Linked DNA regions of Mucilaginibacter gracilis. The protein of the gene in region 2 binds, or shares a complex with, the protein of the main gene of each other region. Links are inferred from orthologs where the notes say so. Each region holds a gene or a part of one and is shown on either strand. Other genes may lie near its edges.

Region 1 (16,225 bases), 3.4 Mb from region 2 along the record:
TCCTGCTAATATTTGCTTCTCGTTCCAGCCCTTAAGCACACTTTGGCCATGAAAAAAATGGTCGAAGCCGTAAACATGGTAGTCGGTTAATATAGATTGTTGTAAAACATTAAATTGTTTACCCGTCATGCCGTAACCGTGAAATGCCAGCATTGGTTTTGTGCCGCTGCCGTATTCGTGGTAATGTACCGTTCCCAGTCCGGGTAATTGCAAAAAGCCCATAGTTGGCAATTTATAAGTGGTGTTAAGTTAATAGTAGTAAGTATTGAGTCAAAAGTTAGATTATTCTTTTTTTTAACTTAGAACTTATGGCTAAAGACTATCCGTCATTGAGTTAATGGTGTATTAAAACAAATACCCTTAAATTGTTTTAAACGAAATGCGCTAATGGCAACAAGTAAACTAAGCAACCCAATTGCCAACAATTTTGGCCGATAGTAGTGCCAGCGGTATACCGCCACCCGGATGCACGCTGCCGCCGCAAAAGTAAAGCCCGCCAACCTTTGACGATTTATTGGAATGCCGTAAAAACGCCGCGAACTGATTGTTAGAACTGGTGCCGTAAATAGAGCCTTTGTATGACGAAGTTTTGAGCTGGATACTACGCGGATCGAGCACCGATTCATATTCAATTAGTGCGCCAATATCTTCGCCTAAATTTTGCGCAAGTTTATCTAAAATATTTTTGCGTGCCTGGGCAATAAGCAAGTCCCAATCCTGATTGTTGTTTGCTGGTACGTTAATCATCACAAACCAATTTTCGCAACCCGTTGGCGCATCGTCGGCTTTAAGCTTCGAGCTGATATTGATATAAACCGTAGGGTCGCGGTAAATACTTTGCTGCTGCCAAATACAATCAAATTCGGCTTTATAATCGTCGGCAAAAAACACGTTATGCAAATCAAGCTGCGGGAAGGTTTTTTTAATCCCCCAATAAAATATAAGTGCCGAACTGCTCCGCTCCTGCTTTAAAACTTTTTGCGGCCAAAGCTGAGGGTACGGTTTAAGCAATTTGTTGTAAGTAAACCAAACATCCATGTTTGATACCACAACATCGGCTTTTATCAATTCACCTTTTACCTTTACAACCTTGGCCTTTAGCCCATCCGTCAAAACTATCTCATCAACCGCCGAATTAAAATTAAACTTAACCCCTACAGATTGGGCAAGATTAACCAAACTGGTTGTAATGCTGTACATACCACCATCGGGAAAATAAGCACCAAAATGTTGTTCGAGGTGCGGAATAACATTTAATGTTGCCGGAGCCTGGTATGGGTTTGAGCCGTTATAGGTTGCATAGCGATCGAAAAACTGTATCAGCCGTTCGTCGGTAAAAAAACTTTGGTTGGCATGGTGCATGGTACGGAAGGCATCGATACCTGCAAAACGCAAAACAGAGCGTAGCGTATCCCACCTAAAAAACGTATTTAAACGATGAAGCGAGCGTTGCAAAAAAACGTGATTGGTAATATTGTAAATATTGCGGCTGTTTTTAAAGTAGCGTTTTATCCTTTCCGGGCTTTCGCTGGTAACAGCCGCAACTTCGCTAACAAATTTATCCTCGTCGGCATAGGCAGTTAGGCGGGTTCCGTCGGTGTAAAAGTATTTACAAACTACGTTTAGCTTTTGGTATTTAAACGGGCTGGGCTTGCCTGCCAGTGTAAATAGCTCATCAACGTATTGGGGCATGGTAAACAGGCTTGGCCCGGCATCAAACCGGTAACCGTTGCCGTAAATTTCGGAAAGCTTACCACCAGGATAGGCGTTGGCCTCAAATACAACCACATCATAGCCCTTAACTGCCAGGCGTATAGCTGTTGCTATCCCGGCAATGCCTGCACCAATAATAGTTGCCTTGCGTTTTGGCACCTTATTCTGCGTTTGCCGTTGCGGAAGTTGAAATTATTGCCTTACGGGATAATTTAAGCGGACTAACCTGCTGGGGCACTTTTACATAATAACCGGTACCATCGTAAATGCGTTTACGCGGGTGTTGTTTGCAGGCATCTGAGCAGCAACCCTCTAACGCTTCGCCGCAGGCATCGCATTGAGTAAAATGCTCATTACACTCGGGGTTGGCACAGTTTATCATTTTGGCAGTAGTGGTGCCGCAATTGTAACAGGTAGAAATTATTACGGGGTTAACCGCATTAACATCAACAGTTAGGCGGTTATCAAACACGTAACATTTGCCCTCAAAATCTTCGCCGCCGGCTTCTTTGCCGTATTTTATAATGCCGCCGTGCAATTGGTAAACATCGGTAAAACCTTCGTGCAGTAGCAGGGCCGATGCTTTTTCGCACTTAATGCCTCCCGTGCAATAAGTTATTATTTTTTTATCCTTGTATTGGGCAAGCTCATTTATTTTGGATGGGAAATCGCGAAAATTCTCAATATCCAGAGTAACGGCATTTTTAAACCTGCCAACCGAATGCTCGTAGTTTGAGCGTACATCAAGCACCACAACATCATCCCTGTCTTTCATGGCCAAAAAATCTTTGGCTTCCAGGTGAATACCTGTTTTTTGTTCGGGATTGATGATATTAGGATCGCGCAGGCCGGAGTGAACAATTTCGGATTTGTAGCGCACATGCATTTTTACAAATGAAGGCTCTGCAACATCGTCAACTTTAAAATCAATACCCGCAAAACGCGGGTCGGCGTGTAGCGTATCCATGTAAACGTGGCATGCTTCGGCTTCGCCGGATACTGTGCCGTTTAAACCTTCGTTGGCTACAATAATGCGCCCAACCAAATTTAATGATTTACAAAATTTTAGATGATCGGCAGCAAATTGCTCCCCGTCGGCTATTGTTGAATAACAATAATAGAGTAGTGTTTTATACTTTTTCATGATGGCATTGATACTGCTGCAAACAGCGTTTAATGAGCAACAAAGGTAAGTATTTTAGGTGAAAGGTTATAATGAAGTGAAAGGTTGAAAGGTAAAAGGTAACAATAGCATTTCCATGCAAAATCGCACAGTCACCGTTCGGTTACGATACACTTGTGGATTTTTGATTGTGTTCAACATTCACATTATTAATCACTTGCATAATTGGCATTATAATTTATATACTTTTAAACGTTATTACCTTTTCAAAATGAAATTTAAAAACAACCTGCTCATAATTTCCCTGCTTGCCATATCAATCAATTCTTTTTCGCAGCAGCTTACATCAGACAGCGCTTATAACCAGGCGCAAATAGCCCGTAACGATGCCCGTAAACTTTGGAAAAAGCCAGGCGCTACTAAGGAAGAAGTTACGCAGGCGGCTGAAATATTGAATAGCGCTATTGATTATTTGAATAGTGCGCCAGTTAGAGAGCTTTCGCAGGGCAACCTCTTTTTGAACGCCCGCAAGCAAGATGTTTATGCAGATATGGCAAGGGCTTACGCCATTGCCGGGATGAATGAGCAAGCACTAACTGCGCTCGAAAAAAGATGCGGAGAGGGTGCGTTTTACGGTATAGATGAATTAGAAAAGGATACTATTTACAAGAGTTTAAGGACGAATGCTCGTTTTGTAAAAGTATTGGCTGTATTAAAGAACAGAATGCTGTTGTGGAAAGACAATTCACTGAAAACAGCATACAACGCGAATTTGTCATACGAGGAAAAAGTAGCAGGGTTGTCGCTGCTATGGTCTAACGCAAAATATAATTTTGCAAACTTTGACCATGCAGCAATCGATTGGGATAAAACCTATCTTGATTATTTATCGCTCATAAAATCAACAAAAAGCACCTCCGAGTATTATAGGGTTTTACAAACGTTTTATGCGAGGCTAAAAGATGGACATACTAATGTTTACCCTCCTAATGAGCTGGATAAGGATTTTTATTCAAGGCCACCTATTCGTACAGAGTTAATTGAAGGTCGTGTTTTTATTACCAAAGTATTTAGCGATAGTTTAAAAAACGCTGGTATAGTACCAGGATTGGAGATATTGAACATAAACAACATACCGGTGCTATCATATGCTAAAGAAGAAGTGGAGCCATATCAAAGTAGTTCGACCCCGCAGGATCTCGTCATACGCGAATTTTCATATGGCTTATTATTAGGTCCGGAAAAAACTCCGGTTACGTTAGTACTTAAAAACGCAAAAGGGCTTGTATTTACTAAAGCACTGGGCAGGGGTAAGTACCGCGATGCTGTATCGGCGCAAGGCATTGAATACAAAGAATTTGGCAACATTGGCTATTTAACGGTTAACAATTTTGAAGATGAAAAAATAATGACGCGCTTTGATTCGCTTTACACGCGAATAATAAAAACAAAGGGGCTTATCATCGATATAAGGAATAACGGCGGCGGCGACAGCTATATTGGTTACCATATTATAGCTTCTTTAGTAAATAAACCATTTAAATCGTCTGCAGCGCGCATCCCCAGGTATATTTCATTACCGGGTGTAAGCAGCCAATGGAGTTTTAGCAGCGCAGGTGATATTGACCCTAACGGCAAACAGTACTACGATAAGCCAGTAGTGGTACTGATTGGCGCGCGAACTTTTTCTGCGGCGGAGGATTTTACCGTAGCGTTTGATTATATTAAACGCGGTAAACTGATAGGCCAAGCTACGGGTGGCAGTACCGGGCAGCCAATCAGTTTTAATTTACCAGGCGGCGGCTCTGCAAGGGTTTGTGGTAAACATGACACTTATCCAGACGGTAAAGAGTTTGTGGGTATAGGGATACAACCTGATATTATCGTTGATAAAACAATAAAAGATATAATGGCAGGTAAAGACGCCGAACTTCAAAAAGCGTTAGAAGTGCTTAATAAATAAAGACGAAGTTTACAACCTCCCCACTTTTGGACAATACAAGGTTGAAAGGCTTTAACACATTTATCCTTTCAACCTTTATCCTTTCAACCTTTCACCTTCCCCCACAACCTATATCCCAAAATACAATTTAATTCCCTGGTCAATATGGCCGCGGCGGTACACAAAGCCATAGTCTATCCTGAAAAAGAAACGTTGCACGCCAACGTAAATTTCGCCGTAATTGGGTGTATTTTTTTGGGTTAAAAAGTTACCGCCTATAATTTCTTCCAGTTTTAGTTTGCGTAAGCCCGCTATGTTGTTAAACAAATAGCCGGCAAAATTATGCTCGTAATGGGCTTCTAAAAACGAAGATTGGCTATAGGTGTAATATGGCAAAAAGTGAAACTGACTAATGCCCGGTGTAAAAGTAATACCCTGGTTGCCTTTAAACCACTTATAATCGGGGTAGCTTAGGGCATTGCTGTTAAAAAAATTACCGGCAGTTACCTGGAATGCCGAAAAACCATAAATGCCAAGGTTGATATGATCGTGATAAATTTGTACGTCGGCATAATCGTAATCTACATCCGAGCTAAAAATACCCTTGATGCCTTTACGGTAATTCACCTTTATTTTGGGATATTTTGACTGATCGTAAACACGACCGCCTGGCGTTGTCGTATATTCCTCATCAAAAGTGTAAGTACCCGATAGCTTTAGCGTAAGCGCATCATTCTCCTCAAAAAGCAAGGGCGCATTTACAGCCGTTATAAAAGGATTGTTTGAGTTAAACTCCTTATCGGGAAAACTGCGCACAGTTCGGCTTGATTGATTTTGGAGAGCCGTGCGGCGTGCATATTCCAGGTTACCGTCTAACAATAATCCGCGTGCAACTTCGCGTTGTGTGCCAGCCATTAAAAATTTAGAGCGGTAAAGTTTTAAATCGTTCGATTTAAAATACAAGGCATTAAAACTATTTAAAAAAGGCCCCACTGTACCTTCGTTATTAAGATCTAATATCCCGGTACCAACCTTTCCGTAAAATGCCCCCTCGTGTTCGGGGTCGTACCGGTAATTGAAGCCCGTGTTAAGGCTCACTATTTTGTTATCAAAGCCATATCTCAATTCGGGCGATATGGTGTAGGCCTTGCCCACATCCATTGATTTGGTATAGGTGGGTTTTAAATCAACCACCCAGCCTTCAATGGGGTTATACTGCACTACATCATAAAGCGGGTTTACGGTAATAACCTCATTTTTGTGCCTGTGTTTAACGGTATCGCCAAAAAACACATAACTAAGGGGGCTAAACTTATTGTTGGCCCGCTCTGCCGAATCCAGATAAGCAGGTTTGCTATGTGCGGCCACAAGGCTATCCTTTAAATTATAGATGCGCTGTTCATCAAAGGTTAGCGGAACGGGCCGGTTTTGGCTCCAGTATACCGAATCTCTTTTCACCGTAATATCGGCAATACGCATAGTTTCGCCATTAAAAAAATGGGGCGGAAATTTGGTGTCGAGGTTATAATTGCTAAACGTGCCTAAAATATAACCGTTGTACCTAAACCCTAAAACGTTGCCACTATAGGTAAATGATACGGATGAAGGCTGCCACTTATCGGCACTAACGGGCAGGTATTGCTGGTTAATATTAAGGGTATCAACAAAATTAAGGTTTGATTTACCTGTTACGTATAAATGGGCGGCGTAAATGCGCCAGTCGTTTTCAACAATGTAAATATTACCTTTAAAAACAGGTTCGCGGTCGTCAATGGGCGTAACTTGTATTTTGTTTACAACTTTGCCGTTCTCGGTGGTGCTGCCAAGCAGTTTATAGGTATAATATTTTAAAGCGTCGTCGGCTATGGGCGATATAAAGCCGCGCTGGTTAAGACCCTCAATATCAAGCATGTTTTTATAAAAATTAACCTGGAGGTTAGCGGCGCGGTCGAAGTTAAAGGCATTGTAATTACCTGTAGCTTTTGACGATACCATTACCTCTTTATAATTACCGGGCTGCTCAAAATTAAAGTGCGAGGCCGATTCGGACATGTAAAGTATGCTTTTGGCACTCAGGTTTAATTGCAATTGGCGGGCCACTCCACGGGATAACATACCTTTTGGCGCGCTAATTAATTTTTGCGTACCGCGGATATAAACATCGCACGAATAAGCGTTTATTTCTTTCAAATAATAATCGCGTTTTTTAATAGCATTCCGAATAATATCAAACGCGGCATCCTCGGTAACCGGTGGAGTGTTTTGCTTTGGCTGATAGTCTTCGTAAACCAGGGTAACGTTGTGCGTGTTGTAATTGCCGGTTACTTCAACCTCATCGGTTTGTTGCTTAAAACCCACAAAACGGTAATTAATAACGTATTTACCCGGTTTAAGCTTTAGGCTATAGTAACCGTTTGGGTTGGCACTGGTACCCTGCGTAGTGCCGTTAATATAAACAGAAGTAAATGCTGCTGCATTGCCCTGGCTATCGGTAACCCTTCCGGCTAAAACGGACTGACCAAAAACCGGCTTTGCTAATATTACGGCAAAAAAAACTATTAAACTTTTAATCATAAAATATTATTAAAGTGTAAAGCGGTTTAGGGTTAAAAAAGTTTTATGTCGTCAATATAATTATTTTGGAGCCCAAATGCGTTAAACTAAATGGTAGCTATTGTGTAATTTTGCAGCCTATAAAAACTGATATTCATGTATAAAACTTTGCAGCCAATATTACAGCAGGAATTGGCCGAAATTGAAAAAGCCGGATTATATAAACGCGAACGCATCATCACATCGCCACAAGGTGCTGATATTGAAGTGGTAGGCGGGCAACAGGTAATTAATTTTTGTGCAAACAACTACCTGGGCCTTTCGTCGCACCCAAAAGTGATTGCGGCGGCCAAGGAAGCTATTGATTCGCACGGTTACGGTATGTCGTCGGTGAGGTTTATTTGTGGTACGCAGGACATACATAAACAACTGGAAAAAAAGATTTCGGACTTTTTGGGTACCGAAGACACCATTTTATATGCTGCCGCATTTGATGCCAATGGCGGTGTATTTGAGCCGTTGTTTAACGAACAGGATGCTATTATATCCGACGAGTTAAACCATGCATCTATAATAGACGGTGTGCGCCTTTGCAAAGCACAGCGTTACCGCTACAAACATGATAACATGGCCGACCTGGAAGAGAAATTACAGGCTGCCACGCAATTAAGGCACCGCATTATTGTAACCGATGGCGCCTTTAGTATGGACGGCACCATTGCCCAACTGGATAAAATTTGCGCCCTGGCCGAAAAATATAACGCCCTGGTGATGATTGACGAGAGCCACTGCTCGGGCTTTATGGGTAAAACCGGCCGCGGCACGCACGAGCATTGCGGCGTAATGGATAAAATAGATATTATTACCGGCACGCTGGGTAAAGCTTTGGGCGGAGCATCGGGCGGGTTTACATCGGGCAGGCAAGAAATTATTGATATGCTGAGGCAACGCTCCAGGCCATATTTGTTCTCGAACACACTCGCACCATCAATTACAGGTGCATCCATAGCGGTGATTGATATGTTGAGCGAAACCACCCAACTGCGCGATAAACTGGAAAGTAACACACAATACTTTCGCAAGGCCATTACCGAGGCGGGTTTTGATATTAAACCCGGCGTACACCCTATTGTACCCGTAATGCTTTACGACGCCAAATTAGCGCAAGAATTTGCTGCTAAAATGTTAACCGAAGGCATTTACGTAATTGGCTTTTACTACCCGGTAGTACCACAGGGTAAGGCACGCATACGTGTACAAATATCGGCCGCGCACAATAAAGAACATTTAGATAAGGCAATTGCGGCCTTTACTAAAGTGGGTAAAGAGTTGGGAGTTATTAAATAATTTATATTTGTATCGTATTTGACCATGATGTCATTTCGACGGGAGGAAAAATCTTTTACGCGCGACTACCGCACGTTCTGAACAAAGCAGAAGATTTGCCACTATCGTTTGCAATGACAATATGATTGAATAAGCGTTATGAAGAAAACGAGATTAGTAATAAACTTGGAACCTGATGAAATTGTTAAGGCAAAAAAACATGCCAAAGCTAAGGGCATTAGTGTATCTAAATTAGTTGAAGACTATTTAATTAGTATGATCAATTCAGATCGCGATTTCGATTACACAACGGTTGATACCAATGCTCTAAAACCAAACGAATAAAAAGAATTATTACAACTGATGCAAGATAAAATAAACCAATACACTGCCGATATAAAAGCTTTTGTTACCGCCAAGGCCGACGAACTGGAAGCATTCCGTATCAAATATTTGGGTACCAAGGGCCTGGTTAAAGATTTGTTTGAAGAATTTAAAACCGTTGGCCCCGAAGAAAAACGCACCTTTGGCAAGGTATTGAACGAGTTTAAACAACTTGCCGAAGCCAAATACAATGAGCTTAAAGAAACGCAAGATTCGGGACCCAAAACTCAGGACTTAAAATTTGACCTTACCTTGCCAGGTGAGGGTTTGGCTGTAGGCTCGCGCCACCCGCTATCGTTAATCCGTATTGAGATTATCGATATTTTTAAGCGGCTGGGCTTCGTTGTGGCCGAAGGACCGGAGATTGAAGACGACTGGCACAATTTTTCGGCCCTCAATTTCCCCGAAGAACACCCTGCGCGGGATATGCAGGATACCTTTTTTATAAAAAAGAACGCCGGGCGCGATGATATTGCGCTACGCACGCACACATCATCGGTACAGGTGCGCATGATGGAGAATGGTAAGCCGCCGTTTAGGGCCATTATGCCGGGCCGGGTATATCGCAACGAAGCCATATCTGCCCGTGCGCATTGCTTTTTTCACCAGGTTGAGGGCTTATATGTTGACGAAAATGTATCGTTTTCCGATTTAAAACAAACCCTCTATCATTTTGTGCAGGAGCTTTATGGCGATGGTACGCAGGTGCGTTTCCGCCCCTCGTACTTCCCGTTTACCGAGCCGTCTGCCGAGATGGATATATCATGCACCATATGCAAGGGCGCTGGTTGCAACATGTGCAAGCACAGCGGCTGGGTTGAAATATTGGGCTGCGGCATGGTTGACCCTAACGTATTAGAAAATTGCGGTATCGACAGTAAAAAATACAGCGGCTTTGCTTTTGGTATGGGTATTGAGCGTATTGCAAACTTAAAATATGTGATACGTGATTTGCGTTTATTTTCGGAAAACGACGTGCGCTTTTTAAATCAGTTTAAAACGGAAGTGATTTAAAAAAAACCAACAGGTATATTTAAACGTAATAACAAGGTGATGAAGAGGTTTTTAACTGCAATACTTTTAAGTTTAGTGTGTTTTAGCTGCGGCAAAACCGATTCGAGTTACGTGCCCAATGTAGCGGTTAACTTTAGCGCACCGCTAACCGACCCTCGTTTAAGCAAACTAACGGCATCTGGCGGGGCGGTATTAATTAGCGGCTACGGGGTTTGCGGCCTTGTATTGTATCGCAGCGCGAGTGCAGGCTATGTTGCCTACGACCGTTGCAGCAGCTATGAACCCGAAAAACGGTGTGCGGTTACACTTGATAGCCCCACCCTTACCGTAACCGACCCATGCAGCGGTGGCAAATTTTCGTTAGAGGATGGCTCGCCGGTAAAGGCACCGGCTACACGATCGTTAAAATCATATTCGGTAACTGTGCGCGGCGGCGAAATAGCCGTTCAAAATTAGGCCACAAAAAAATATATAATACCATTAAAAAATCGCATACCGTAAATGTGAGTAATAATGAGATATTTGTATCCAACTAAAAATGGAAGTTGATAAAATAAAAGAAAGTATTAAACGCGCCGCGCAAGATTTGTTTCGCAAATTTGGATACCACAAAACCAGCGTTAACGAAATTGCCAAACGTGCTAAAATTGCCAAGGCCACTATTTACAAATATTTTGAAAGTAAGGAGGATGTTTTGCACGCCCTGCTTATGGATTATATTAAGGTTAGTGTTAACGAAATAATACATAACTACAACAATGATATGGATGAGGAAACCCATTTAACAAACCTCATCATGAAAACCAGCCGCCTCTCCTATACGGTTTGTAATGAGTTTATTGGTTGGGATTTTATCCGCGAAAGTACTAACTCGCAGGATTTTTTAAAGAGCCTAAGTAACGAACTGGAAGAACTACTGATAAGCTCGTTTACCAAAGTAAGCGATTTCCGCAAGGATGAAACTTATCCGCAACGACTGCGTTTCCTCATCAAATCAAGCAAAAGCATCGTGTTTAGTTTTGCCTTTACCTCGGTAAGCGATTCGGACGTGCGTAAAAACTTTGTTTCTTTTCAGAAAGAAATATTGCCTTATTTGGTTAAGGCAGCTATAAAAGAGTAGCGAAATAAGAGCCAAGAATCAAGAGCCAAGAGTCAGGATAGGATGCTGTTTAGTTAGGGGATTCAAATATATGCCATCTGCCTAAATAGATAAGCCCCTATGCGCATGCTATAGGTATACCACCTAACCAAAGGCTGTACATATCCATAATGTTTTCTTGTTTATAACCTACCGATGGATGGGGCTGCCTGTTAACTAAACAAAATTGATACAGATTTAAGAAAGCACGTCTCAAATTGCTGATTGCTGTTTAACAATCAGCCCATCCTATTGATACTTTTAAATCCCGCACATTTTATTATTTTTGGTATAAAATTAAACTTATGTTTCCTTTTATTGGCGAGGGCGGCGGTTATTATTATTACATTATTGTGGGTCTGCAAATTTTTTGCGGTTACCATGCGTATCAGCGTGGTAATTTACAGCGTTGGATATGGCTCATTGTTTTTTTGCCGGTTATTGGCTCGGCTATTTACCTTTTTAGCGAGGTATTTTCGGGCCAGAGGATGCGCGGCCCTAAAATAGATGTTGGAGCCATTATTAACCCCGGCGCCAAAATAAAAAAACTTGAAGACGACCTTCGCTTTACCGATACCTTTGCCAACCGCATTAAACTGGCCGACGCCTACCTGGCATCCGGCCAAACCGATAAAGCTGTTGAACTATACGAAACCAGCTTAACCGGCACCTTTGCCGATAATGAACATGCTTTATCGCAATTGATGACAGGCTATTATAACCAAAACCGGTATGAAGACGCTATTGCGATAGCAAATAAAATAAACCGATCGCAAAAGTTTCCAAAATCAAAGGCGCACATGCTTTACGCTATGGCACTGGAAAACACCGGACAAACTGAATTAGCCGAAAAAGAGTTTAAAGCCATGAAAGGTCGTTATTCGTGCTTTGAGCAGCGCTACCAATATGGCTTATTTTTAAAACGCGCTGCCCGGTATGATGATGCCCACCGCATTTTTACCGAAATAATTGACGAAGTGCCACACCTTGGGCCGATAGAAAAAAAGACGGGCCGCGAATGGTTTGGCAAATCCAGGGAACAACTTAAGGCCATTGCTAACGAAAGTGTTAACAAGTAAACATATTTTTTCGCCATATTATAATGCTTTTATATTATTTTACAATTTTATAATTCTGTAAAATATTTCTTTCTCTATAATTAATTTTCTATATTTACACATCCTCCATTAGATAATTGGGCTATTTTTAAACCATCCCCTGATCCAGGTATACTACACAGCTTCTACATTACAATGTTTTGATTGTTTTTTTTGAGTCAAGAAACCTTTTTTTAATGCGCCGTACTATTTAAACAATTATCACATTCATAAATGGATAAAAAAAAACACCCGAACGAGCTACAAACTGTTAATATAAACCAGCTTTTTCAAGAGCGGGAAAGGGAAAGCCACGCCGCAGAATTAATTGCCGCCAACAAAGAACTTGCGTTTCAGAACAAGGAAAAAGAAAAGCGAGCCGCCGAATTAATAATAGCCAATAAAGAGCTTGCCTTCCAAAATAACGAGAAAGAGCACCGCGCCGCCGAATTGCTGATAGCAAATAAAGAACTTGCTTTTCAAAACAACGAAAAAGAGAAGCGGGCCGCCGAATTAATTATTGCCAATAAAGAGCTTGCCTTCCAAAATCAGGAGAAAGAAAAGCGTGCTGCCGAATTAATTATTGCCAATTTAGAGCTGGCTTTTCAAAATGAAGAAAAGGAAAAAAGAGCGCGGGAGTTAATAATTGCCAATAACGAACTTAAAAAAGCCGAAGACGATATCCGCAAGTTTAATGAGCAGTTAGAGCAAAAGGTAATTGAGCGCACAGCCCAACTGGAAGCAGTAAATAAAGAATTGGGCGCATTTTCGTACTCGGTATCTCACGATTTAAGAGCCCCCATAAGAGCCATTAACGGTTATGCCCAAATTTTAGAGGAGGATTATTTAGATAAGTTGGATGCCGACGGTATGGCCGTTTTGCACGCCATCCGCAATAACTCCAAACGGATGGGGCAATTGATAGATGATTTGCTGGCGTTTTCAAAATTAGGCCGTAAAGAGGTAGCATTTTCGGATATTAATATGAATAACATAGTTAAAACTATAAAGGATGAGTTTTTAGCCGACGATGTAAACAAAAGACTGGAATTTAATATAGCCGAAATTCCGCCTGCAAAGGGCGATCAATCCCTTATTAAACAGGTATGGATCAATTTAATATCCAACGCTATTAAATATTCAAAAAACAAATCAAATGCTTGTATAGCAATAGGTGCTTACACGCAGGGCGATGATGTTGTTTATTATGTTAAAGATAATGGCGCCGGGTTTGACATGCAATACTACGATAAGCTTTTTGGGGTTTTTCAACGCCTTCACTCGCAGGAAGAGTTTGAGGGCACCGGTATTGGCCTGGCTATGGTACAAAAAATTGTAAACAGGCACAACGGAACAATTTGGGCCGAATCGAAACTAAACCAAGAAACCACCTTTTTTTTTAGCTTACCCGGCATTTACGCTGTTAAATTTTGAAATATGAGCTTTGATGACGTTGAAATTTTATTTGCCGAAGATAGCCTTGACGATGCTATGCTAACTATGCGCGCACTTAAAAAAAGTGGTTTTGCCAACACAGTACACCACGTTAAAGATGGTGCCGAAGCACTCAATTTTATTTATGGTAAAGGTGAATACGCCGGGCGCGACCTAAAAAAACACCCTAAACTGATATTGCTGGATTTAAAGATGCCTAAAATATCGGGCCTGGAAGTGCTGGAAAAAATAAAATCAGACCCGGAATTTAAATCTATTCCGATAGTGATACTCACCTCCTCTAAAGAAGACCCCGACATACAAAAATGTTATGCCCTGGGTGCCAACAGCTATATAGCAAAGCCCGTAGAAAGTGATAACTTTTTTGAGGCCATAAAGGGAATTGGACTGTATTGGATAATATTAAGCCAACTGCCCGATTAAGCAAATTTATGCATATTGACTTGATTGATAACATATAAACTCGAAACCTCTAAAAAATTTAAACTATGAAAGCCGAAACTATTAAAATATTAATTTTAGAAGATAACCAAAGCGATGCCGACCTGCTTGAACGCGAACTAAAAAAAAACGGATTAAATTTCACATCGTTGATTGTGGAAACACGTGCGTTGTTTGAAGAGGCTTTGAAAGATTTTGAGCCGGATATTATATTATCTGATTATTCCCTGCCGTCTTTTGACGGATTTGCAGCTTTTATCATCACTCAAAGCGTTTTGCCCGATGTTCCGTTTATTGTTGTTTCGGGCATGCTTGGCGAGGAAAGAGCTGTTGAACTGATAAAAAGCGGCATTACCGATTATGTTTTGAAGGACAAGCTATTTTCGTTAACTCCCAAAATAGAACGCGCCTTAAAAGAAGCCTTAGAGCGAAGAAAGAAAAAAATTGCCGACCAGGAACTTATTATACAACACGAAAAACTGTTGGAAATTGCGTTTCTGCAATCGCACCAGGTTAGGGTGCCAGTGGCCCACATCATAGGTTTATTTGGCCTTTTTGATTTTGAAGACCCATCTGCAGCCATTAATGGCGAAATTTTTAATATGCTAAAAAGCAGCGTTGAGGCGCTGGACAGAACAGTTATTGAAATATTACAAAAAACAAGCGAAATTAATTATCCGCGAAAGCAGGCTTAATTATTGTAATAACACATTTCTTAAAAAATAATAACACAAAATTTTCATTGCTTCTTGCAAATATCAATAATTAGTAATTACTTTGGTAATCAAAGTACTTTTAGATGGAAAATCAAAATATTGAAGATGAATTAGTATCCATCCGCAGCCTGATGGAGCGGTCGTCAAAGTTTATTTCGCTTAGCGGGCTTAGTGGCATTATGGCGGGTATTTACGCGCTCATAGGTTCGGCACTGGCCTACCATACGGTTTATAGCCGTACGGGCTTTTTCAGTTCGCGAGATTTTGTTGTGGCCGATATTGATACCCATTTAAATACTTTAATACACCTGTTAATTATAGCGGCAGCGGTTTTATTGTTATCGGTATGTACAGGTATATTTTTGAGCGTAAAAAAAGCTAAAAGAAAAGGGCAGTCTGTTTGGACAACCACTACCCGTTCGCTCCTCTTCCATTCGGCTATACCCCTTGTAACGGGTGGTTTATTTATGATGATATTAATGAACCGCGGTTATTATATGATTGTTGCCCCGGCCTCATTAATTTTTTACGGACTTGCCGTAATTTCGGGCAGTCATTATACCTTTACCGATGTTAAATACCTGGGCATACTCCAAATTATTTTGGGTTTAATAGCTGCCCTTTATCCCGGTTACGGATTAATATTTTGGGCTTTGGGTTTTGGCGTACTGCACATTGTATATGGCAGCATTATGTACTTTAAATACGACCGGTGAAAATACCTTTTGATAAATTAGATAAGGCCTTTGAAAACAGGCTGCGGCTGCAAATTATGAGCGTACTGGTTGCAAACGAACGGTACGACTTTAACTCGCTTAAAGATTTGCTTGATATTACCGATGGCAACCTGGCATCGCACTTAAAGGGTTTGGAAAAGGAAGAATACATTACCGTGAACAAATCGTTTTTAGGGCGCAAACCCAACACCACCTACCAGGCCACCGAGAAAGGCCGCAAAGCCTTTATGGAACATTTAGATGCGCTTGAAAAATTAATTAAACAACAAAAGATGAAGTAATTTTTTTTATCTGATTACTCTGAAATACAAAGTACTTTTAAATAAACTAAACACAATTTTTATGATACAAGAAATACAAAACGAAAAGCCAAACTATTGGGCAAAAGATTCGGTAATAGTAAAATTATCTGTTATAGCCGCGCTTATTCTGCTGCTGCTGATACCATCGCAATGGATACAAAGCCTTATCAGCGAACGCGAAAAAACGCAGGATGAGGTACTGAATGACGTATCCGACAAATGGTCGGGCAGCCAGTTGATACAGGGGCCGGTGTTGGTTATACCTTATCAAAAAGAAGTGAGGG
Region 2 (13,637 bases):
GGTTACATCTTTAAATATAATGCCAGGCTTTGGAAAATCGTGAACATCGCGGATGGCAGCTTTAATTTTTTGTTCTATCATTTGAATTTTAAATAGGGCGCAATTTTACGCAAAATTTCATCATCGAGAAGAGCAATATCGTGTAAATCGGTTATCGATTGGTAATTACCATGTTGCTTCCGGTATTCAACAATGGCGTTCATTTGTTTAAAGTTGAGATAGGGGAACCGGCGCAGATCGTCAACCACAACGTGATTGATGTCAATTTTAACGATCTTTTTAGGGTTAACGGTTATTTGTTTGGCCAGTTGATTGTATTTTGCCGAATCGATACCGTATACTTCTTTCAATTGCCCTTTATAAGCAAAGCCGCCCAATTGCCTTCGATAACTTACAATGCGCGCCGCAAAGGATGGCCCTATCCCTCTTAGCTGGGTTAAATGAGCCGAATCGGCTGTATTGATCTCTATAATTATATCGCCTTTTTTAGCAAAGGTTTCGCCTGCTGGTAAATCAATATAGGCTTCGATGCGGGTATAGTCATCGGCAGTAATGGTGTACATTTTTTTTACATCGGCACGGGTATAAAAATGCCCACCCTTGGCTTCGTAGTTTTTGATGCCATTTATTTGGTGTTGGCTTAGGCCTAGCTTTTTCCATTGTTCATCGGCCAAACCATTGGGGTTAAATTTGAACAGAATGGGATGAGGGTCTTTTTTATCGTCATCGCTATTAAAAACGGAAGTGCCGTTTGGATTGCCGCCTTTGGCAGATTTGAGCTGGGCCAGGGCCTTTTTAAAACCTGTTACATCCATTGGTTTATCCTGATGGAAATAGGGTAATATAAAAGGTATAACAAGCACCAATGCAATAATGAGCATTAGTACTACCATACCGTTCCATTCTTTTTTAGTTATTGCAAAGTAATTTTTAAAAGCGCGTATCATTAGGGCAATTAGGTAGGTAAATTATGAATATTTTTGCAATACCTTTAAAAACATAATGAAGATAATTACCAGAGAAGAATTTGCAAAAGCTACCAAGATAGATAAACTGCATATGCCCGGCCTTGCGGCATTGTTAATGGAGATTATGAAGATAAACCAGGTTAACAATTTATTTGCGCAGGCACAGCCCAAACAAGGCCCTGATTTTGTGGATGCTATTTTAGAAGGCTGTGGTATTGATATTGAATTTGATGAGGCCGATTTAAAAAACATACCTACCAACGGTGCCTTTATTGCCATAGCAAACCACCCTTACGGCGGCATTGAGGGCATGGTACTGCTTAAAATACTTTGCATGGTAAGGCCCGACGCTAAGCTGATGGCCAACTTTTTGCTTAAAAAGATACCTAACCTGAGTGATTATTTTATAGCGGTTAACCCTTTTGAGAATGTTGAACATTCATCAAGCATAAGCGGAATAAAGAATACCCTTGAATTATTGAACGGCGGTACACCTATCGGGATATTTCCGGCTGGTGAGGTATCAACCTACCAGTTTGAGGCCCACCAGGTAACCGATAGGCTTTGGCACCCGGTGGTGGGTAAAATTATATCGCGCGCCAATGTGCCGGTGGTGCCCATTTACTTCCACGGCAATAATGGTTTGCTGTTTAATTTATTGAGTTTAATTCATCCAACACTGCGCACGGCCAAGCTACCATCGGAGTTGTTTAACAAGCATGGGCATACCATAAAACTGCGCATTGGTAAACCTATTGATGTTACCGATATTAAACGTTACGGTAATAATACTACCCGCCTGCTCAACTTTTTACGCGCCAAAACCTATGCGCTGGGCGCCGGCTTAGATGAACAGAAAAGGATTTTTAAACCACGCAGTTTGTTTAAAATTAAAAAGCGGCCAAAAGCCATTGCACTCGCTATCAACACAGGGGTTTTGGAGGCCGAGGTTAGCGCATTGCATGATGAATACCTGGTTTGGACCGAAAAAAATTATCAGGTTTTTATATCGCCTACATCGGCCATACCTCATGTTATACTCGAGATTGGCCGCCTGCGCGAAATTACCTTTAGGGAGGTTGGCGAAGGCAGCAACAAAAGCATCGACCTGGATGAATACGATATTTACTACCACCACTTGTTTATCTGGGACACCAAAGCTAAACTGATTGTTGGGGCGTACCGAATTGGTATGGGCGATGAGATTTTTTACAGTATGGGCAAACGCGGCTTTTATACAGCCGAATTATTCAAAATAAAAAGTCAGTTTACCCCGGTATTAAAAAAGAGCCTCGAACTGGGCCGCTCGTTTATCCGGAAGGAATATCAGCAAAAACCGCTTCCTTTATTTTTGTTGTGGAAAGGCATTTTAAAATACCTGATAGATAAGCCTCGTTACCGTTACCTTATTGGCCCGGTTAGCATTAGCAACAGCTTTTCGCAGTTCAGCAAATCGCTCATTGTTGATTACATTAACCGTAACCACTTTGATTATGAGATGGCCGAATATGTAAAGCCCCGCAAAAAATTCAAGGTTGATTTTTCGAGCATTGATACTGATGTGCTGCTACAGGGTGATGAAACCTTTAAAAGCTTGGATGCCTTAATATCCGAAATAGAAACGCGCCACATGAAGGTACCTGTGCTGCTGCGCCAGTACATAGCTCTGAACGGCAAGATTATCTGCTTCAACATTGACCCCAAATTTGCGGATTGCCTGGACGGTTTTTTGGTACTGGACCTGGAAAAAGTGCCGCACGAAATGCTGGAAAAGCTGGGGAAAAACTTGTAAGGGGAAGAGGCAAGAAGCGAGAATCAGGAATCAAGATATGGGAGAAACGGAAGTCAGATCTGTCAGAAGACTGAAGCCGGAAGTTGGAAGTTGGAAATCACTAAACCGGCGAAGATCAAAGCACCTTGATTCCTGTTATTAAGGTTTGCTGTGCGGATTATTAACCTGAGTTCGATTAATCAGAAAGCAAGAATTTGATTAGATCGATTTTGTTGGTAGGATATGGAAGGTTTTTTAGGGAGAAATGAGTATGCGATCAATCCAGATACGATATTAACGATAAAGTTGGTAAAGGATCGGTGTCTTGAATGTTCGATCTGGCAGATGTTTTTGAGTTCATCATTAACAGTCTCTATGACCGATCTCTTGCGGAGCATGATTTTGTCGTTCATGGTCATCAGGCTGTTTTTCATATTGTTACGGATATTGGTTATGAGGTGTATATCACCAACAAACAATATTTTGGTCAGTTTTTCTGATATATAGCCTTTGTCGGCAAACAGTTTGCCAAAAACGGCTTTCAGGAAAGCTTCGTTTTTAAGTGGTTCCCGGTCATCTACGTTGGCCTGTGTAATAGCGAAGTTGAGTATTTCACCCTTGTCGCTAAGGACGATATGGAGCTTAAAGCCATAAAACCAGCCCATGGTTGATTTGCCTACTTCGGCAATGCCTTTAAATACCTTATTTCTTTTAATCCGTTTGGTATGGCATACCCTTATCGGTGTAGAATCAACGAACGAAATACCAGTACATAAGCCTAAACAACAGGTTTTGAGAAAGATAGACATAGGCATGAGGACACTTTGGCTAAGTTCTACAAAGCGATTGTAGGATACGGTGTTAGGAAATTCACGCTGCATGTGCCTTTGCAGATAGAAGATATAGAAGTGTTTAAAACAGCGAAAGCCGCTTAAATGAAAAAGCATACAAATGGATATGATCTCGCTTTTAGACATGGTTGGAGGACGTTTAGATGGCTTTCCTAACAGGAATGGTTGGGTAGTGGCATCAAAGTCCTTGCAAAACCCGTCAACAATACAAAAAATATCAGTAATTTTATCGTAGTCAATCATCTGGAAATGTATTTAAATATTTGAATGTCAGATACTTAAATATACTTACATTTCCTTTGATTGACAAATATTATCTCATTTATTAATCGAACTCAGGTTATTAGGTATGTGGCGTTATTTTTGTTTGTAAAAAACATTGCGGCAGCATCGGGTTTCAAAACAATGGGCATAAAAAAACCCGGTTCAACAATATGTTGAACCGGGTTTTTCTTTTTTTTGAGTTGTTACGTTGCCTATTAGAAGGTGTAACGCACTCCCAATTGCATTTGGTAACGCGATTGGAACAAATCAACTTGATAAGGTGTTCCCGGATCGGTCCAGGTGTAGGTTGGGTTTGTTGTAGATACGTTTGCAAACGATGGTGTAACTTTTTGTGCTAAACCCACACTAGCTGTTGAATTGAAAGTGTTTGATGAGAAGTAATAATGTCCCCAATCTTTGTTCAACAGGTTGGTTAAGTTAATAATATCGTAAGTAATGGTGATAACTTGTTTGTGTTTAGCACCTACGTTAAAATCCTGAGTGAAACGGAAATCAAGATCAGTATTCCACGGTGTGCGGGCAGCGTTACGCTCGGTGAATTGACCGCGGCGTGAGCTTAAATATGGGTTGCTGTTGATGTATTGATCGAATGCAGCAGCTTGTGTTTCTTCGGCTAATGAAGGACTGTTTGGAGTAGTGCTGAACAAATTGATAGTTTCGCCTACTTTAGGTATGTAAGCAACGTTAACTTGTTGACCGGTGCCATCAATTGCCTTGTTGTAGAAACCATAAGTATATGGATTACCCGATTGCGCACTCAGGAAGAAAGTAAAGTTTGATACCAGGCTTTTATCTTTTCCGTAAGCTAACCTGTAATTAACCGTTGAAACGATGCGGTGACGGATATCAAAGTTAGAGTAAGCAGCTTGTGGGTTATTTGGATTAGCTGCCTGGTTTAACTGCCAGTTGGATTCCATTGAGTTACGGATACCGTTGGTAACATCTTTAGATTGGCCGTAGGTATAGGCCACGTTAGCATCTAAACCGAAAGGGAATGATTTAGCAGCCTGACCAGTAATGCTGTAACGGTAACCTTGGTTAGTGTTTGATAACTCGTAAGCGTTGGTAAAGTTAGATGAAACCTTTTGGTTAACAAATATAGGCTGTATGTGGTTAACATCGTAAGGATAGTAGGCAACTTTATCTACAGTATTAACTTGTTGAAATTTTAAATCGCGGATAACATCGGTATAAATACCTTCTAATGTAAATTTCCACTGATCGGGAGTTTTAACATCAAAAGCTAAGTTTGTTCTCCAAACTTTTGGCATTTTAAAGTTATTGTCAATTAAGTCAACCTGTGTAGCACCTGTAGATGTAGTGTTGATAGGCTGACCGATGAGAGATGTATTAGTACCTGCTGTAGCAGCAGTATAAACCTGACCCTGAACAAACCCTAACCTACCATTTGCCGAAGAACCTAACAATTGATTTGGCGTATATGTGGAGTATCCTGTTGATGTATCATAAGCACCAAAAGTTTTACCATTGTTATAGAACGCATAACCAAACCATGCAAATGGAACACGACCTGTAAAGGTACCTGTACCGCCGCGTATTATTACACTTTGATCGCCATTTGGATCGTAGTTAAAAGATATACGTGGATTGATCTGCACATCATTTAAATAATTGTTTTTGATATCTGCAGGCTTAGTATATGTAAAAGTATTACCGTAGTTAACATCAACTGCTGCACTGGTTGTTCTATCTGCCAATGGTTGCTTGGTTGGTACACCGGCATAATCTAAGCGAATACCTGCTGTGATTTTTAAATTATCAGAAGCTTGTATCTCATCCTGAGCGTAAGCGCTTAGCAAGTTAACATTAAATTTGGCCGAAGGGTTAGCCAAAATGGTAGCACGGTCGTTAGCCGAATAATCGGTATAGTAATAATTTGTCCTCACACGCGATGGACCGAAAGTAGCACCGTTAAGACCGGTAAATTTATCAATACTTCCAAAAGCAATACGGCCATTCCAGGAGTTTACAAAATTATATGTAATATCGTAAAACTCGTTGTGGGTACCAAATGTAAAGGTATTTATGCCTTTTGTTACGGTTAAGTTATCGGTAAACTCCATTACTTTTTGGTGCATATCAAAAATAGAGGCTTCACGGTCGGTACCCATAAAAATGGTAGTTCCCGGGGTGCGGCCTGTAATTTCAAGTTGCGGTAATGAAGGATCAGAATTAGGATCGCGGTAATCGTGAACATTTGAATAACCAAGTAACAAGTTGTTGTTTACGTTATTTGATAACCTTGATTTTAACTCGGCAACAAACGATGTTGAATTGTTATGCGAAGTATAGTCAATACCACTAAAGCGGAAGTTAGCGTTATCGCGCTCTAAGTTAGTAGCTGTTGAGGTAATAGTGTTGTTACGTAAAGTTAACTGGTTTTTATCGTTAATATTCCAATCTAAACGGTTAAAATACTTGTTTGAGTTTGAGTAGATGGAAGTATTATCGTAAGTACCTGGGTCGATGCCGTTTGGATGTGCAGCATCGGTTGTGTAAGCTTTAAATGCCGCTGTAAGGTCTTTAGCATCCTGTAAAGAAAGGATAGCTGCCGAACCGGAAGTACCTGCGCCGCTGATAACAGGATCGCGGCGGCGCGAAATTTCTTCGTTGGTAAAGAAGAACAATTTGTCTTTTATAATAGGAAAACCTAAACGGAAACCGGTGTTATAATCATGAAAATCGTTTGGTTCTTTAGCACCGTCGCCACCAACATTGGCTGGAGCGTTGTTTGGGCCAACCATAAAAGCACCACGACCATAACCGTAAACCGAACCGGTAACTGTGTTTGTACCGCTACGGGTTACCGCGTTAATGCTACCACCTAATACGTTACCAATTTTAATATCAAAAGGGGCAACAAATACCTGTACATCCTGAATAGCATCTAATGATACCGGGCTTGTACGTGTACTGCTACCTACCGAACCGCTTTGGTTAGTTTGGCCACCTAATGAAGGGCTAAAACCAATAGCATCGTTATTAATAGCACCATCAAGCGTTATGTTATTATAACGAAAGTTGGTACCTTGAAAAGAGTTGTTTGCGCTTTGCGGTGTGATGCGGGTAACATCCTGCAAGCTGCGGTTGATAGATGGCAACCTGCGAATTTGGGCCTGGCTAACATTGGTACCTGCGCCGTTTTTGGTTGGCGTACCGGTAATATTAACTGCTTTTAACTCGGTTGAAGCATCTGTTAGTTTAAAGTTGAAAGTTACACCGCCCAAAGTAAGGGTAATGTTTGTACGCTCTTCTTTTTTAAAGCCGATAAAGCTGGCGCTGATGGTGTATGGGCCACCCGGGTTAACGTTAGGGATAGAGTAACGTCCGTCGGCATTACTTTGGGTACCGTATTTGGTGCCTGTGCTGGTATTTACAGCTACAATAGATGCGCCAGGGATTGTTTGACCTTTTTGATCGACAATTTTACCACTGATTATTGCACTGGTAATTTGCGCATTTGCCACGCCCGTTATACCGAGTATTACGAGTGTTAAGGCTAATAGGTAAAGTTTTTTCATTGTGCTTGATTTTGTATATTGATTTGAGCACAAAGGTTGCCCTGGCACATTAAGTATATGTTAATGCAACATTATTTTTAGAGGAAATTGACCGCTATGTTTTAATGTAATTTCAACCTATTTTTAACATTGATTTAACATTGACTAAGGAGTTGAGAATGGGAAGACTAAAGTCGGAATTAGAGAGTTGGGAGTCAACAAGGTAAAGCCGAAGGGAAGGGTTAGGCACGGGAAGCAAGTTAGCAAATTAAAAATATCCCAAATTAAACGTCCGAAATTGAAAATCGATCAATACTTAATTTTTAGTTTAAGCAGGACAAAATGCAGCAGCCATATTGGGCCGATGAGCAAAAACTTAATATCATCAAAAAATGAAGGTTTTTTGCCTTCTATTTTATGGCCGATGAACTGCCCCACCCAAGAAAGCGCAAAAACAACCAAACATGATTGCCATAGCATAGGGCCACCCGCATGCTGCCAGTTTTCTAACCCGATTATAAAATAACTAAAGATAAAGATTAGCAACAACATACAGTAGGATAACACAGGCGACAAACGGTAATAGTAGTAAATAGAAAAAGCGATGAGGAACGACGCCCAATTAACAAACCCATTGTACCTGCCCAAAAAGCCGATGTGCGGAAATGGAATTGACCATACCAAACCCAGCAAGCTGAATACAATAAGCGGTACGCATACCCAATGAATTAACTCGTTGCTGTGGTTTTGATGGCTGTCGGCGTATTTGTTAAAATAAACATCAACCTGGCGAACAGACCCTGCAACCTCCCCAAGGGGGAGGCTTTTGGATGCTGATTTATTTTTTTTTGTATTTGCCATATTAAAAAGACCTCTCCTTTTGGAGAGGGTTATACGAGGCTGTTACTTAGCAAACGCTACCGACCTGGTTTCGCGGATAACGGTAACCTTGATCTGGCCGGGATAGGTCATTTCGGTTTGAATGCGGTTTGAAATATCGGCAGCCAATATTTCCGACTGGGCATCGCTTATTTTTTCGCTTTCTACAACAACGCGCAACTCGCGGCCGGCTTGTATAGCAAAGGTTTTTTCGACACCCGGGTACGACAGTGCCAGTTCTTCGAGCTCTTTTAAACGTTTAATGTAGCTTTCAACAACTTCGCGGCGTGCGCCAGGGCGTGCGCCCGATATGGCATCGCAAGCTTGAATGATGGGCGATATCATGCTCGTCATTTCCACTTCATCGTGGTGGGCACCAATGGCGTTGCAAACTTCGGGGTGTTCTTTATATTTCTCGGCCAGTTGCATACCTAAAATAGCGTGTGGCAATTCGGGGTTATCATCAGGCACCTTGCCTATATCGTGCAGTAAGCCTGCGCGTTTGGCCAATTTAACATTAAGGCCCAATTCGGCAGCCATAGTGGCGCAAAAGTTAGCAACCTCGCGCGAGTGCTGCAACAAATTTTGCCCGTATGATGAGCGGTAACGCATACGGCCAACCATACGTATCAGTTCGGGGTGCAGGCCGTGAATGCCTAAATCAATCACGGTACGCTCGCCTATTTCAACAATTTCTTCTTCAATTTGCTTTTTGGTTTTGGCAACCACCTCTTCAATACGTGCCGGGTGTATGCGCCCGTCGGTAACTAAGCGGTGCATGGCTAAACGGGCAATTTCGCGCCTAACGGGGTCAAAACCGGATAGGATGATAGCTTCCGGAGTATCATCAACAATGATCTCGATACCGGTAGCGGCTTCCAGCGCACGGATGTTGCGGCCTTCGCGGCCAATAATACGGCCCTTTACCTCGTCGTTATCAATATTGAAGATGGATACCGTGTTTTCGATAGCACTTTCGGTAGCGGTACGTTGGATAGTTTGGATAACTATCTTTTTAGCTTCCTTGGTAGCGGTTAACTTAGCTTCGTCAACAATATCCTTAATCTGCATCATGGCTTTGGTACGGGCCTCTTCGCGCAGGTTATCAACCAATTGGTTTTTGGCTTCTTCGGCAGATAGGCCAGCTATGTTTTCTAACTGTTGTACGTGCTGATTTTTTAACAACTCAACCTCTTCCTGCTTTTTAATGGCAATATCGGTTTGTTTTTCCAGGTTTTTCTTCACGTTTTCCACTTCCTGATCGCGGCGATTAGCATTTTCGAGCTTTTGGTTTAACGATTGCTCCTTTTGCTTTAAACTATTTTCGCGCTGGTTAATGGCGTTGTTTTTAGAGTTTACTTCCTGCTCATGCTCGGCTTTCATTTGCAAAAACTTTTCTTTTGCTTCAAGCAGGCGGTTCTTCTTTAATATGTCGGCATCGTTTTCAGCTTCCTTCAGTATTTTTTTTACCTTAGACTGTGCTGCTATTTCCTGATCTTTAAAGAGTTTTCTGAGTAAAAAACGGCCGATAGGAACGCCAGTAACAACGCCCACTAAAAGCCCGATAATTAAATATAATATGTTCATGATATAATTGGTATGAAATAAAAAAACCGCAACTAAATTTTAAGCCTCATGTATTACTAAACTTCGATAATGTTTTGAAAGCCGGATCATCGTTAAATCATGACGAAATAACGTACATCCTCACCTGCCTTCGCTGATATTGAAGTGTTAAGTTTATAAATAGTGAAACTTAAAAATTTAACTGCGGCTAAATTTTTAATATGCTTTGTATGTGTAAAGAACGTTATTACTTTGAGAAAAACTCCGTTAACAAACTATCCAACTGGTAAACCCGCTCTGCCACCTCTACATCCTCTACTCCTACCCTCTTTTCGGCCTTTAAAGCCGCTGTAGCGTAGTGTAGCACACACATCGATAGCAGGTCTTGCTTATCCTTAACTGCGTAATTTTCCTGGTATTCTTTTACCCGGTCGTTAATCAGTTTAGCAGCTCTGCGTATTATCTCTTCCTCTTCCATGTTTACCTTTAAAGGGTAAACTCTGTCAGCAATATTTATTTTTATGGAGATTTCTCCCATTGAGCATTTTCACTTTTTTGTATTACTTTTTAAGCAATACAATACACTTATCTATTTCCCGCACAAATTCGTTAATTTTTTGCTTGATGTCAAGGGTTTTCTCATTTGTTTCTGAAAACGACTTGGCAAGCTTCAATACACGAAGCTTCTCATCAAACTCTTTATTCTTTTCTCTACTTGCCGTTAGGGCCACTTTTAACGATTGATTTTCTAACCTCATCAAATCGTTTTCTTCCTGTAAAGCACTGCAAAGCTCAATTAACCTCTCTGTTTTGTCTATAACTTTATCAAGGTGTTCAGCTAATGCAGCCATTTTTATTCGTTATTGTGTTATTATATTGTAAGTTACCGGGTTGTTTATGTTGATATGTGACAAATACTGGTGCGGATCAATACTTAATAACCTAATAACAGCTAACTCAATAACCAGCTACAAATATCAGATAAATTTAACAACATATTAACTTAATAACAAATAACTAATAAAACCTTGTTATTTACGGATTTCGGCACCGGCTTCTTTACCAAAATTGTAAATGAGCTTTTGCATAACGGCATCAATAGTTTTATCGGTAAGTGTTTTTTCTTCGTCTTGTATCACAAAGCTCAACGCGTACGATTTTTTACCCTCCGGCAATTTATCGCCCTGGTAAACATCAAACACGTTAACGCCCTTTAACAGTTTGCGCTCGGTTTTTTGGGCAATGGTTTTCAATTGCTCAAAAGATACAGCCTGATCGATCAGCATCGACAAATCGCGCCTAACGGCCGGGAATTTGGATACTTCCTGGTAAACAATTTTATTTTTTTTAACCAGGTTAAGCAATACATCAAAGTTAAAGTCGGCATAAAAAACCTCTTTATCTATATCGGCTTTTTTTAGTGCCGCTTTGCTTACCGCGCCAAAGCTAACCAGGGTTTTATTGCCACGGTTGTATTTTAAGCCGTAAGCAAAATTGACATCGGCGGTATCTTCAATGGTAAAATCGTTAACGTTTAAGCGTTCCATCAAACCGTCAACAATGGCTTTGAGGTTATAAAACGTTGCCGCTGTTGTTTTGGCATTCCAGTTTTCGTTTTGCTTTGCGCCGATTAAAAATATAGCGAAGCGAGAGTTTTCTACATACTTCTCTTCGCGCAAGTTGTAAGTTTTGCCAAACTCGTAAAATTTAAGGTCGGCATTGCGGCGGTTTTGGTTATAGGCCACGGCTTCCAGGCCCGAATAAAGCAGGGTTTGGCGCATAATGTCCAGATCACTGCTCAGGGGGTTCAATATCTTAACAGCCTCGTCGATATTTTCGGCATAGGCCGATTTGGTGAGCGAGTTTGATAAGATTTCGTTAAAGCCGTTGGCACTTAACAAGTCTGATATGGTATTTTGTACGGTATCCTTATCGGGCCTGCCCGATGTATTGAGCGATGCCCGTATTTGTGTAGGTATCTCGATGTTGTTATAGCCGTAAATGCGCAATATCTCTTCAATTACGTCCACATCGCGGGTAACATCTACGCGGTATGGCGGCACTTTAAGCGAAAGACCTTCGGCGGTTTCGCCGGTTATTTGTATATCTAAAGCGGCAACAATAGCTTTAATTTCGCCGTGAGGGATTTGCTTGCCTATCAGCCTGTCAACATGCTCGTAGCTCAGTTCAACCTCAAAGGGGGCAACTGGTGCGGGGTAAAAATCGGATATTTGGGACGAGATACTACCGCCCGCTACTTCTTTAATAAGCAGCGCAGCATATTTTAAGGCAAACACCGTTATGTCCGGATCGGTACCACGTTCAAAACGGAACGAAGCATCGGTTTTTAGGCCAAACCTTTTTGATGTTTTACGTACCGATACGGGGTTAAAATAAGCACTCTCTAAAAATATGTTTTTAGTGGCTTCACTTACGCCCGATTTAGCACCGCCAAATACGCCAGCTATACACATTGGCTCTTCGGCATTGCAGATCATCAGGTCATCAGCCGAGAGTTTGCGGTCGGCATCGTCAAGCGTTTTAAAGGTAACGCCTTCCAGGCCTGTTTTAACTACAACCTTGCCGCCTGTAATAGCGTCGGCATCAAAAGCGTGCATGGGTTGGCCCAGGCCATGTAATACATAGTTGGTAACATCAACAATGTTATTGATAGACCGTATGCCAATTACGGCCAGTTTTTCTTTAAGCCATTTAGGCGATTCGGTTACGTGAATACCCGAAATGGTTAAGCCCGAATAACGCGGTGCTGCTGCGGCATTTTCTACCTCAACCGGGATGGTTAAACTTTGGTTATCAACCTTAAATGCGCTTACATCCGGTTTAATAATTTCTATTTTTAAAAACGCGGCAATATCCCTTGCGGTGCCTAAATGCGAAGCCGCATCGGCACGGTTTGGCGTTAGGCCAATTTCGTACAGGTAATCGTCGGTTACTTTAAAATAATCTTTGGCTAACGAGCCTACCTCGGCATCGGCGGCAAGCTCCATAATACCCTCGTGCGATTCGCCCAGGCCAACCTCATCTTCGGCACATATCATGCCCTGGCTTTCTTCGCCGCGTATTTTCGATTTGTTAATTTTAAATGGTTCGCCTTTTAGCGGGTGCACGGTAGTGCCTACCGTTGCTACCACTACTTTTTGACCGGCAGCTACATTGGCAGCACCGCAAACTATCTGTAAATCCTCGCCACTGCCTACATCTACCTTGGTAATGCGCAGCCTATCGGCATTGGGGTGCTGGCCGCACTCTTTTACAAAACCGATAACCAAGCCTTCCAGGCCGCCGGGAATGGCCTGCACTTTTTCGAGGCTTTCTACCTCCAAACCTATCGCCGTTAAAATACGCGATAGTTCGTCGGGAGTTTTATCTGTTTGTATGAATTGCTTTAACCAGTTATACGAGATTTTCATGCTTGCAAAAAAATGAACCGCAAAGATACAATTTAAGCAGAAAGCTTAAAGGCTAAAGCTAAAAGGTTTTTAAAATCGGGAAATCGGTTACTCAATCTGCACACGGTTTCATTTGCACATTTAAAGTATTCCCTCGTCGCCAAAGCTAAAATAGGCTTTGTCGGTTATAATGAGATGGTCGAATATAACGATGTCCAGCAACCGGGCACCTGCAATGAGGCGTTTGGTTAGATTCAAATCATCGACACTTGGTTTTAGTGAGCCCGACGGATGGTTATGGGCCAAGATGACGGATGCTGCATGTTTTTCTAATGCTACCTGGAAAATAATCTTCGGGTCGGCAATGGTGGCGGCCATACCGCCTT

The links.
Region 1: the proteins of pheT (region 2) and pheS are in contact, whole or in part, in a crystal structure (PDB 6P24), measured with the Escherichia coli proteins. The link is inferred for Mucilaginibacter gracilis from one-to-one orthologs.

Annotation. Positions count from the first base shown.
Region 1 is NZ_RBKU01000001.1:6,135,210-6,151,434, forward strand. Bases 8,269-11,037 are described here. They hold pheS (phenylalanine--tRNA ligase subunit alpha), read left to right. Parts: upstream 8,269-9,020; coding sequence 9,021-10,055; downstream 10,056-11,037. Other genes in these bases: kbl (glycine C-acetyltransferase), read left to right, coding at 8,269-8,678; BDD43_RS27405 (DUF6364 family protein), read left to right, coding at 8,817-9,002; BDD43_RS27415 (Rieske (2Fe-2S) protein), read left to right, coding at 10,095-10,511; BDD43_RS27420 (TetR/AcrR family transcriptional regulator), read left to right, coding at 10,594-11,037. In the rest of the region: BDD43_RS27375 (alpha/beta fold hydrolase), read right to left, coding at 1-222; 1-hydroxycarotenoid 3,4-desaturase CrtD, read right to left, coding at 403-1,872; oxygen-dependent tRNA uridine(34) hydroxylase TrhO, read right to left, coding at 1,874-2,857; BDD43_RS27390 (S41 family peptidase), read left to right, coding at 3,108-4,799; BDD43_RS27395 (DUF5686 family protein), read right to left, coding at 4,908-7,352; more of kbl, read left to right, coding at 7,488-8,268; more of BDD43_RS27420, read left to right, coding at 11,038-11,175; BDD43_RS27425 (tetratricopeptide repeat protein), read left to right, coding at 11,499-12,272; BDD43_RS27430 (sensor histidine kinase), read left to right, coding at 12,525-13,724; BDD43_RS27435 (response regulator), read left to right, coding at 13,728-14,168; BDD43_RS27440 (response regulator), read left to right, coding at 14,234-14,881; BDD43_RS27445 (hypothetical protein), read left to right, coding at 14,986-15,618; BDD43_RS27450 (winged helix-turn-helix domain-containing protein), read left to right, coding at 15,615-15,920; cell envelope integrity protein CreD, read left to right, coding at 15,982-16,225.
Region 2 is NZ_RBKU01000001.1:2,711,547-2,725,183, reverse strand. The notes cover bases 10,573-13,637. They hold pheT (phenylalanine--tRNA ligase subunit beta), read right to left. Parts: upstream 13,273-13,637; coding sequence 10,873-13,272; downstream 10,573-10,872. Other genes in these bases: radC (RadC family protein), read right to left, coding at 13,393-13,637; BDD43_RS11665 (hypothetical protein), read right to left, coding at 10,573-10,692. Also shown: BDD43_RS11705 (adenine phosphoribosyltransferase), read right to left, coding at 1-81; BDD43_RS11700 (ComEA family DNA-binding protein), read right to left, coding at 78-947; BDD43_RS11695 (lysophospholipid acyltransferase family protein), read left to right, coding at 1,003-2,760; BDD43_RS11690 (IS982 family transposase), read right to left, coding at 2,940-3,833; BDD43_RS11685 (TonB-dependent receptor), read right to left, coding at 4,070-7,417; BDD43_RS11680 (Mpo1 family 2-hydroxy fatty acid dioxygenase), read right to left, coding at 7,706-8,257; rny (ribonuclease Y), read right to left, coding at 8,300-9,862; BDD43_RS11670 (cell division protein ZapA), read right to left, coding at 10,089-10,379; more of BDD43_RS11665, read right to left, coding at 10,402-10,572.